DNA from 3 places in the Priestia sp. J2 genome. Region 1 is predicted to be linked to each of the others. Evidence: riboswitches for the same ligand, from Rfam matches in the RefSeq annotation. Region 1 holds a riboswitch; each other region holds the start of a gene.
What was found. Region 1 has a riboswitch for S-adenosylmethionine ahead of LJY09_RS24420 (phosphoadenylyl-sulfate reductase). Riboswitches for the same ligand answer to the same signal wherever they lie in the genome.
Positions count from the first base shown of each region.

Region 2: it holds a riboswitch for S-adenosylmethionine, as region 1 does, so the genes downstream of both, mtnW (2,3-diketo-5-methylthiopentyl-1-phosphate enolase) here and LJY09_RS24420 (phosphoadenylyl-sulfate reductase) in region 1, are expected to answer to the same signal.
Region 3: it holds a riboswitch for S-adenosylmethionine, as region 1 does, so the genes downstream of both, LJY09_RS05900 (hypothetical protein) here and LJY09_RS24420 (phosphoadenylyl-sulfate reductase) in region 1, are expected to answer to the same signal.

Region 1 is NZ_CP086208.1:4,709,606-4,712,842, forward strand. Features, by position in the region: gene LJY09_RS24415 (sulfate permease) at 1-1,039, opposite strand, end outside; gene LJY09_RS24420 (phosphoadenylyl-sulfate reductase) at 1,059-1,772, opposite strand; SAM riboswitch class I at 2,027-2,129, opposite strand; gene cdaS (sporulation-specific diadenylate cyclase CdaS) at 2,443-3,069, shown strand; gene LJY09_RS24430 (VOC family protein) at 3,167-3,237, shown strand, end outside.
Region 2 is NZ_CP086208.1:1,206,453-1,209,689, forward strand. Features, by position in the region: gene LJY09_RS06140 (pyridoxal phosphate-dependent aminotransferase) at 1-1,154, shown strand, start outside; SAM riboswitch class I at 1,285-1,391, shown strand; gene mtnW (2,3-diketo-5-methylthiopentyl-1-phosphate enolase) at 1,472-2,716, shown strand; gene LJY09_RS06150 (2-hydroxy-3-keto-5-methylthiopentenyl-1-phosphate phosphatase) at 2,713-3,237, shown strand, end outside.
Region 3 is NZ_CP086208.1:1,155,014-1,158,250, reverse strand. Features, by position in the region: gene LJY09_RS05905 (M20/M25/M40 family metallo-hydrolase) at 1-1,038, opposite strand, end outside; gene LJY09_RS05900 (hypothetical protein) at 1,508-1,750, opposite strand; SAM riboswitch class I at 1,819-1,920, opposite strand; gene LJY09_RS05895 (amidohydrolase) at 1,984-3,138, opposite strand; gene LJY09_RS05890 (GNAT family N-acetyltransferase) at 3,186-3,237, opposite strand, start outside.

The DNA.
Region 1 (3,237 bases):
TTTTTCTTCTAGTCGTTCTAGCTAAGCTTAGAACACCTGCTGTGGCAATGCAGCCACTAGCTAGCACCACAAATGAATATAAGTCGCTTTCAAGTACTAATTTCACAAGAACATATGAGATTACGAGTGAAAATACAGGGGATACCACCCAAACCTTTAACATTTGAATGACCACTTCGCGCTGTTCTTTCGTAAATCCCGTTTTCGCTGCGCCTATCCCAATAATAGAAGACGTAGTGACCTGTGTAAGCGGTACTGGCAAACCAAACAGTGAAGCTGCTGTAACAAGAGAAGCACCAGTACCTGAAATAATGCAGCCTTCCCCTACAGAATAGCGAGTAATTTTTTTTCCGTTTGTTTCAATAACTCGGCCTCCTAGTAAAAGAGCTCCGAGTGCCACCGCCAATCCTCCTGCTATGACACCCGTTGTAGCATCCATTAACCCAGCTCCTACTAGAGGACCGACAGCATTTGCCACATTATTCATTCCAGCTGAGAAGGCTTCAAAGAATCCCGTCGCTATAACTAAAATCGTTAAAACTCTTTTCCACTTTCCCTCTGCTTCTTTTTTATGCGCTCTGCGTTTTATCACTTTCCCAATCAAAAAAGCAATGACAAATGAAACTAGCGGAACAATAATCCAAAAAGACATGACAATTAAAAGTTTTTCTACATACAGAGATTGATAAGCTACTCCTACTCCAACAACTGAGCCAACTGTTACTTCACTTGTTGATAGAGGGATACCAATCAAATTCGCGAAAAAGAGTGACAGCGTTGCAGCAGCCAGAATGATAATAACTAATTCTACTGACAGCAGTTTTTCAGGTATGATACCTGAACTGATGGTTTTTACCACCTCACCGCCTCCGGTAACAGCTCCGAGCACAATTCCTACAGCACAGATGAACAGGGCCACTCTTCGCTTTTTAATTGCACCGGAGCCGTATGAAACGCCCATAGCAGCTGCTGCACCGCTTGCCCCAATATTCATTGCAAAAAAAAGCGCAATGATAAAGGCAACATATAAAAGCATCATTTATTCAGCTCTTTCGTATTTAAGATTCGTGTAATCCGCACTCAACTTTTTGTGTACCTGCCCATCTTCCTGAACGTAAATCGTCTACATTATAGGCAGGTGCGGTACAGGGCTCACAGCCGATACTTGGGTAGCCTTGATCATGAAGTTTGTTGTACGGCAAATCATGCTTATACACATAGCGCCAAATTTCTTTCCATGACCAATGAATTAACGGACAAACTTTCACCTTCTTGAATTTCTCATCTTTATTAAAATAATTCGTGTTGGCACGAGACTCAGACTGCTCGCGTCTCAAACCAGAAATCCACGCATCATAAGGAGCAAGGGATTCTCTTAGCGGAATGATTTTTCGAATTTGACAGCATAAGTTAGGCTGACTCTTCCAAAGCTCATCTCCATGTTTTTCAGCTTGTTCTGCAAGAGTTAAATCCGGCTTTTTCATATGAATACGTAAATCAGGGAAGCGTTCTTTAATTGCATCAATCACTTCATATGTTTCTTTAAAATGAACGCCTGTATCTAAAAAGACAATTTCAGCGTCTTTTTTCACTTTTGAAATTAAATCAATTAACACGATTCCTTCGATCCCAAAGCTTGACGCATAAATAATTGAATCTCCGTAGGTATCATACGCCCACTGCAATGCTGAAAGGGCTCCTTTTGTTTCATCTTTACTGTCGAACTCTGGAAATGTATCGCTCCAGTTTTCGTACGTATATAAGTCTGCCATTTTCTCCACTCCAATTCTTAGTTATCCGCGTTATCCAATAAAAAAAGACGGTTTTACCCACTAGAATTGGATAAAACCGCCTCTAGTGTGTCTAGTCAGCGAAACTATTTAATTCTTACTTTACTTCGGCGTGTTCAAAAATTTGTTTTAAGTCGGGGTTTACAGTCATTGGTTTCCCTTCTCAAATTATCGCTTGCGCTATATCAAAATAAAAAGTCTTCCGTATTGAAAGACTGGGTAGGCAATAAATTTTCACCTTATCTTTCAAAATGATACACACTTTGCTGGAATTAGCACCTTGCTAAGCAGGTTGCCGGGGTTCAGCGGGCCAGATCCCTCCACCACTCTTGATAAGCATTTTTTAAAAATTTTAGCATATTTAGAATATTTGTCAACATTAAAAATCATATATCCGATAAGAAAACTATACTTTAAATTCACAGAAATATCTATACTTTTATTTAAAACAACATATGTAAATTTAACCCAAATGTGAACATATCAGTTTATAAAACGCTTTCTTTTTTCTCCAACTTTTGATGTTCTCTTGCTAAATAAAACGCAAAATCTCTCTATAAAATTAATAGCGGATTTATAAGCTTTACGGATAATTCACCCACATTAGCACACATTACAGATAACACTGACTGACAGATAGGAGCTATATAAGATGGAGAGACAACCCTTTCAATTAGACGATACAATTAAAAATAATGTACGAACATATTTACAGCAGATTTCAACTGAAGCCTCTAATTTAATTAAACATTTAGACACGAGTGATCATTGTATCCTATGTGATTTTGAGGAGATGAGAAGGTTATTTCAAGATGTTCAAGCTACGGCCGCCTCTTATTACTTGCGTCATTACTTATCGCCTTATACATTTGAATACGCTGCTCTGTCCCTAGCTATTCATAACCTCTCTGAGAAACGTCACGGCGCTTTAATTGTCATTGAACGGGAACAAAATGTTGATCCTCTTATTCAAAAAGGAATGCCTATTCAAGCTCCTGTCAGCGCTACGCTAGTTGAGACACTGTTCTATCCAGGGACACCCTTACATGACGGAGCTGTCCTAATTAGAAATAATCAGCTTATTTCGGCTGCTAATGTTTTACCTCTCTCGTCTATTATTTCAACGAACAAAAAATTGGGAACACGTCACCGTGCAGCCATTGGAATGTCAGAAAAATCGGATGCATTAATTTTAGTTGTATCTGAAGAAACAGGCAAAATTTCGTTTGCGCTTGATGGAAGCCTCTACCCTATTCACTCCAGCAAAAATATGATTTAAGAGCCCTTTCCTAATAAGCAGCCCTATCTTGACTTCTATATCCTTTCTCTTTAATATATTTCATAGTTTTTACATACTATAGATACGGGTGATGCATATGGCAATTTTAAAATTTGAACATGTAGGCGTTCAAGTAAAGGATATAGAAAAATCTATTGAGTTCTATAC
Region 2 (3,237 bases), 1.6 Mb from region 1:
CGGAACTATTAAAAAGTTTACCAAAACAATTTTTTGCATCACTTGTAGGCAAGGTAGGAAAAGTAATGGCCCAAGGGCACGACGTTATTAACTTAGGGCAGGGAAATCCTGATCAGCCTACTCCTTCACATATTGTAGAAACACTCCAAAAAGCAAGTGCTAATCCTATGCATCATAAATATTCTCCATTTCGGGGGCACCAGTTTTTAAAAGAGGCCGTTGCGACTTTTTATAAACGAGAATATGGCGTTGATGTGGATCCTGAAAAAGAAGTAGCTATTTTGTTTGGCGGGAAGGGTGGACTTGTAGAAATTCCGCAGTGCTTATTAAACCCTGGAGATACGGTGCTGGTTCCGGATCCTGGATATCCTGATTACTGGTCTGGAGTAGAGCTTGCAAAAGCAAAGATGGAAGTGATGCCGCTCACGGCTGAAAATCATTTTCTGCCCGTATACGAAGAGATAGGTGAACGTGCTAAAGAACAGGCAAAGCTCATGTTTTTAAACTATCCGAATAATCCTACCGGTGCAGTGGCAACAGCAGAATTTTTTGAAGACACCGTGGCGTTTGCTGCCAAGCACGATATTTGTGTGGTACACGACTTTGCCTACGGAGCCATTGGATTTGATGGTAAAAAGCCAATCAGCTTTTTACAGACTCCTGGTGCAAAAGAGACGGGAATTGAAATTTATACTCTTTCTAAAACGTATAACATGGCGGGATGGCGAGTTGGATTTGCTGTAGGAAATGAAAGTGTAGTAGAAGCTATTAATCTTCTTCAAGATCATATGTATGTCAGCCTCTTTGGGGCGGTTCAAGAGGCAGCAGCGGTAGCTCTGTTAGAATCTCAACAATGTGTGAATGATTTAGTTAAGCGCTATGAATCTAGACGCAATACCTTTATTCAAGGGCTTCAAGAAATTGGTTGGGACGTTACATCTCCAGCGGGTTCCTTTTTTGCATGGCTAAAAGTTCCTATAGGATATACTTCTGAACAATTTTCAGATTTACTTCTTAAAAAAGCCCACGTTGTAGTGGCACCTGGAGTAGGCTTCGGAACATATGGTGAAGGCTATGTGCGCGTAGGACTGCTGACGGATGAAGAGCGCATGAGAGAAGCTGTATCTCGAATAAAAAAATTAAATTTATTTTAAAAACGCATTGACAATCCTTTTTGAGTTGGCTTAATATGTAAGAAGTTAACGAGATTAATAACCGATAAATCCTAGCGGTATTTTTTATTTAGTATATAATCTACGAATTTAATTTAAATAAATAGCAACTTTCTTATTAAGAGTAGGTGGAGGGACTAGCCCGATGAAGCCCGGCAACCGACTTAACGCATGTTAAGCACGGTGCTAATTCTTGCAGCAGCAGCTGAGAGATAAGAAGAGCAACGAAAGCCTCTTCTTAATCACAGAAGAGGTTTTTTTTATTAACGATATTAAACAGCAAGGGAGTTTTTAGCATAATGAGTGAAATCGTTGCAAGCTACTTACTACATGACAATAAAGGAAATTTTCATAAAAAAGCGGAAGGAATTGCTTTAGGACTAACCGTCGGCTCATGGACAGATCTGCCGCTTTTAGATCAACAGCAGCTTCAAAAGCATAAAGGGCGCGTCGTATCCGTAACTGAGCTTCAAGACTGCGAACGTGTTAACGGATATTTAGGCGGAGAGGTTAAGCAGGCTATTGTCAAAATTGCTTATCCAACTGCCAACTTTTCAAGAGATTTACCGGCTATTTTAGTTACGGTTTTCGGAAAACTATCACTTGATGGAAAAGTGAAATTATTAGACTTGGATTTTCCTGATGAATTATTAGCTGAATTCCCAGGACCGCGCTTTGGAATAGAAGGTATACGAGAGAAACTAGGCGTTTATGACCGTCCGCTTGTGATGAGTATTTTTAAAGGCGTGATTGGAAGAGACATGACGTACTTAACAACTCAGCTGCGTGAGCAAGCGCTTGGCGGAGTGGATTTGGTTAAAGACGACGAGATTTTGTTTGATAGTGAACGAACACCTTTTGAAACTCGCGTTACAGAAGGAAAAAAAGTACTGAATGAAGTATACGAAAAAACGGGACACCGCACGCTGTATGCTGTTAATTTAACGGGACGAACGTTTGAATTAAAAGAAAAAGCGAGAAAAGCAGCTGAGCTAGGAGCCGATGCTCTTTTATTCAACGTATTTGCTTACGGGTTAGACGTACTGCAGGCACTTCGAGAAGATGATGAAATTAACTTGCCGATTATGGCACACCCAGCTGTTAGCGGAGCGCTTACGCCATCAGAGTTTTACGGTTTTTCAAATTCATTACTGCTTGGAAAACTATTGCGCTTAGCCGGAGCGGATTTCTCACTGTTTCCATCACCATACGGAAGCGTAGCGCTTTCTCTTGAAGATACGACAGGCATTGCCTACGAATTAACGCGTCCTGTGTACAAATATAAGCAGACTTTCCCGGTTCCTTCAGCAGGAATTCATCCTGGAATGGTACCGCAGCTTGTGAAGGACTTTGGAATCGACAGCATTATTAATGCAGGAGGCGGAGTTCACGGTCATCCAGACGGCGCTATCGGAGGAGGAAAAGCATTCCGTGTGGCGATAGATGGAGTACTCTCTCATCAAACGCTAGCCGAAAAAGCGGAAGAATCAAAAGAGTTGCAAAAAGCTTTGCAACTATGGGGAACAGTAGAGGTGAAAGCATGACATCGTTAAAAATCTTTTGTGACTTTGATGGAACAATCACAAATAGCGATAACATTATTGCTATTATGAAACAATTTGCTCCTCCGGAGTGGGAAAGTATTAAAGACGACGTGCTAGCACAGCGCGTCTCCATTCAAGAAGGAGTAGGGCAAATGTTTGCCTTGCTTCCCGTGGAATTAAAGGAAGATATTATTTCTTATATTTTAGAGACGTCTGCTATTCGAGATGGATTTGATGATTTTATTGCCTATACAAAAGAGCATCATATTCCGCTTTATATTGTAAGCGGAGGAATTGACTTTTTTGTAAAACCGCTTTTGGGAAATCGAGTTGCAGAGGAAATGTTCTACTGCAACGGATCTGATTTTTCCGGTGAGCATATTTCCATTACGTGGCCTCATACATGTGATAAACAGTGTACAAATGACTGCGGCTGCTGTAAGCCAACGATTATTCGCCATCTTGCAGATGAAAGAGATCATACGGTTGTTATTGGCGATTCAATTACAGATTTGCAGGCT
Region 3 (3,237 bases), 1.5 Mb from region 1:
TGAACCCTCCATTCCCGCAGCGTACTGCCTAGCAGCTTTATTATAATGTTTTTTTACATTCAAAGCCGCTTTGTCAGCCGATTTCAACAGCAGATCTGTTACTTCTTTAAGAGAGCGGTTTAACATAAATAAATTAAATAATACAACGGCAGAGTGCGGAACTTGAACGGAATACTCTTCTTTTAAATCTTTTTGTATCAGTACCGTAGGAGGTGGACTCGTTTCATCTCTTACTTTTTCGCAAAAATCAACGTTTAGTTCTATTTCTTTTGTTAAATAAGAAGCTAGTAAATTAGCATTTAAACCAGCTAGCGGTTCCCCTACATGAGTTTCTTTTCCATAACACAAAAAGCTTGGCATGATCTTGCCAATCGATCCTGAGTACACATAGTTCGTTTGATCACCAGGATAGCGGCTGAATACTGGTTCTGCATTTAGCATGAGAGAAAAATCCAGCTGATGTTTGCACGCAAGTTCTAAAAGAACAGGCACTGCTTTTCTCATTCCGAGCGAATTTACTTCTTCATCCGGTACCGACAGAAGCAGGATGTTTCCGTCAAACTCTCCGTTGCATGCTCGTTCAATCATACTGATATGCAGAGCAATACCTGCTTTCATGTCCATCGTTCCTCGGCCAAAAAGCCAGTCTCCTTTTATCATATCTTTTTGTACGTGCGCCGGAACTTGTTCCATATCATTATAAAAAGTACTCGTTAACGTATCAGCGTGAAAAGCATCCTTTTTCCACTGTCCATAATCTTGTACATCCACTACGTCGTAATGACTGACTAATACAACTGTTTTATTCGTATTTTTTCCTTCAACAAAAGCTGTGACAATCGATCGCCCGTCTCCTGTTGAATGAAGCTCAACTTGCTCGTTTTTTTGAAAGTAAGGCAGCTTCAATAAATACGACGCTATCGATTCAGCCATTTCCACTTCTGCCATCGTTCCTGTCACGCTAGGTATAGAAACCAATTCGCTTACAAGCTTCTTTAACTGTTCTTTTGTTTGATACAAAGATGTTTTGTTCGACATACCCTTCATCTCTTTCCTTTTTCTAAATTTTCCATCAAACAAAACGATTCGTCAATCCCTTTGACAGAGACCCTTTCATTCTATCCCTATGTATCATAGTATGCGCTTCCTTGACGCACATGATAAAAAAAGAGTGCGCGGCTAGGGCTAGCACCGCACACTCTTTTTTTTACTTTTCGTCATCTTCTAAAAAGTCTAGGATACGATCAATAAGCTGTTCGCTTCCTGCATCGTTTCCATGTTCAAGAGACATTTCCATTTCAATGCTCCTTTCATAAAATATTCTTGTTTTATAACATACCACAATTCATTTCGAATGTAACCTTTAATTTGTGTAAAAATTTCGACAATTTATGATTAATTTTAAAACCTAGTGAGTAATGATTATACCCACCAGATTCTTCAATTGTCAAAAAACATGCTTTCTATTTAAAAACACTAAAAAAATAGAGGCGCGAGCAAACTTCTTCTATAAAAGACAGCCTACTCGCTCAAGCTTGGAACAGCATGATGAATAAATTTCTAGTTCATTTGCTTTTTGTACATCTTTAATATCTATGCCTACAGCATATGTACGAACATGGTTTTCGACCACAATTTCATAAAATGTTTCTAATTCACGATAAGCTACTTGATAATGCTTTCCTAATAATTTTACGGCTTCCTTTAATGCTTTCTCTCCTGTATGTGCTGCAACTGCTGTATGACTCATAAAACCCTCTCCTTTTAGAAAAATAAAAAAAACTCATTTTGCTTTGATGCAAAATGAGTTTTTCACCCGTTTTATCACCCAAAGCACATGCTTTGCTGGTAGGAGCACCTTACATTCGTAGGTTGCTGTGGAGTCAAAGAGCCAGATCTCTCGTCCACTCGTGATAACTTTTTTAATTTAAAGTTTATTTTATCAAACAATTCTATCCGCGTAAATAGAAAAATAAAAATATTTTAATTTTTTTGGTAATGGAATGAATTCAAAAAGTCAAAGCTTAGATTAGCAAAATAAGAAGCTGCTACAAGTAATGCCTCTTCATTTAATGAAAAAGAAGGGTGGTGCCATTCATATTCTCCAGCCGTACCCATCCATACAAAAAATCCTGGTACACGCTGCTGATATACGGCAAAATCTTCTCCTCCAGGCGATTGTTCAGCTTCTACGACTTGATAACTAAGATTCTCTGCAGCGTTAATAACCAATTTTTCCAGCGTATCATCATTGTTTACTACAGGAAGATACGGATACCATTTAACGTCTACTGAAGCCCCGAAAGCTGCTCCAATCCCTTCAGCAGATCGTTTCATAAGAGCCGGTATTTTTTCTCTCGCTTCTTCTTGAAAGGTACGCACCGTTCCTTCAAGCGTTACTTTGTCAGGAATGACGTTCCACGAGCTCCCTCCGTGGATTTGAGTTATGCTGACAACAACATTTTGAAATGGGCTGAGATTACGGCTGACAATGGTTTGTAAACTAGTAACAATTTGACCAGCAGCAGCAATCGGATCTACTGTTTTTTCTGGAATACCTGCGTGACCGCCTACTCCTTTGACGTCAATTTCAAAACGATCAACACTTGCCATTAAAGGTCCCGATTTGACACCAATGGTTCCTACAGGAAGATTCGGTTTGTTATGCATCCCAAATATCGCTTCTACTCCTTCGAGCACACCTTTTTCAACGAGCATTTTTGCCCCAGAAGCCGTTTCTTCGGCCGGTTGAAAGATAAATCGAACCGTACCGCAAAGCTCCTGCTGACGCTCTTTGAGAAGAATGGCTGCTCCGATTATAGAAGCCGTATGAAAATCATGTCCGCATGCGTGCATAACACCGTTCACTTCAGAAGCAAATGGCAGATTGGTTTTTTCTTCAATTGGCAGCGCATCAATATCAGCTCGAATAGCGATAGTAGGTCCCGGCTTTCCTCCCACAATTTCCGCTACTGCTCCCACGTCTAAATGGAATGCATCCGCTATAGAAATATCGTAGTGCTTTAACCACTTTTTAATACGTTTAGTTGTTTCATATTCTTTCATTGAAAGCTCTGGAAACCGGTGCAGCTCACGGCGTATGTCTATTAGCGTATTTAGTAGTAATTGATCTGTCATATTTATCACTCTTTCACATTTCTTAATTTAGACCACTTCTCTATCTTTTATGACAAAGAGTGTACCTCATTGAATTTTTTATAAAGAAATACGGTCGTA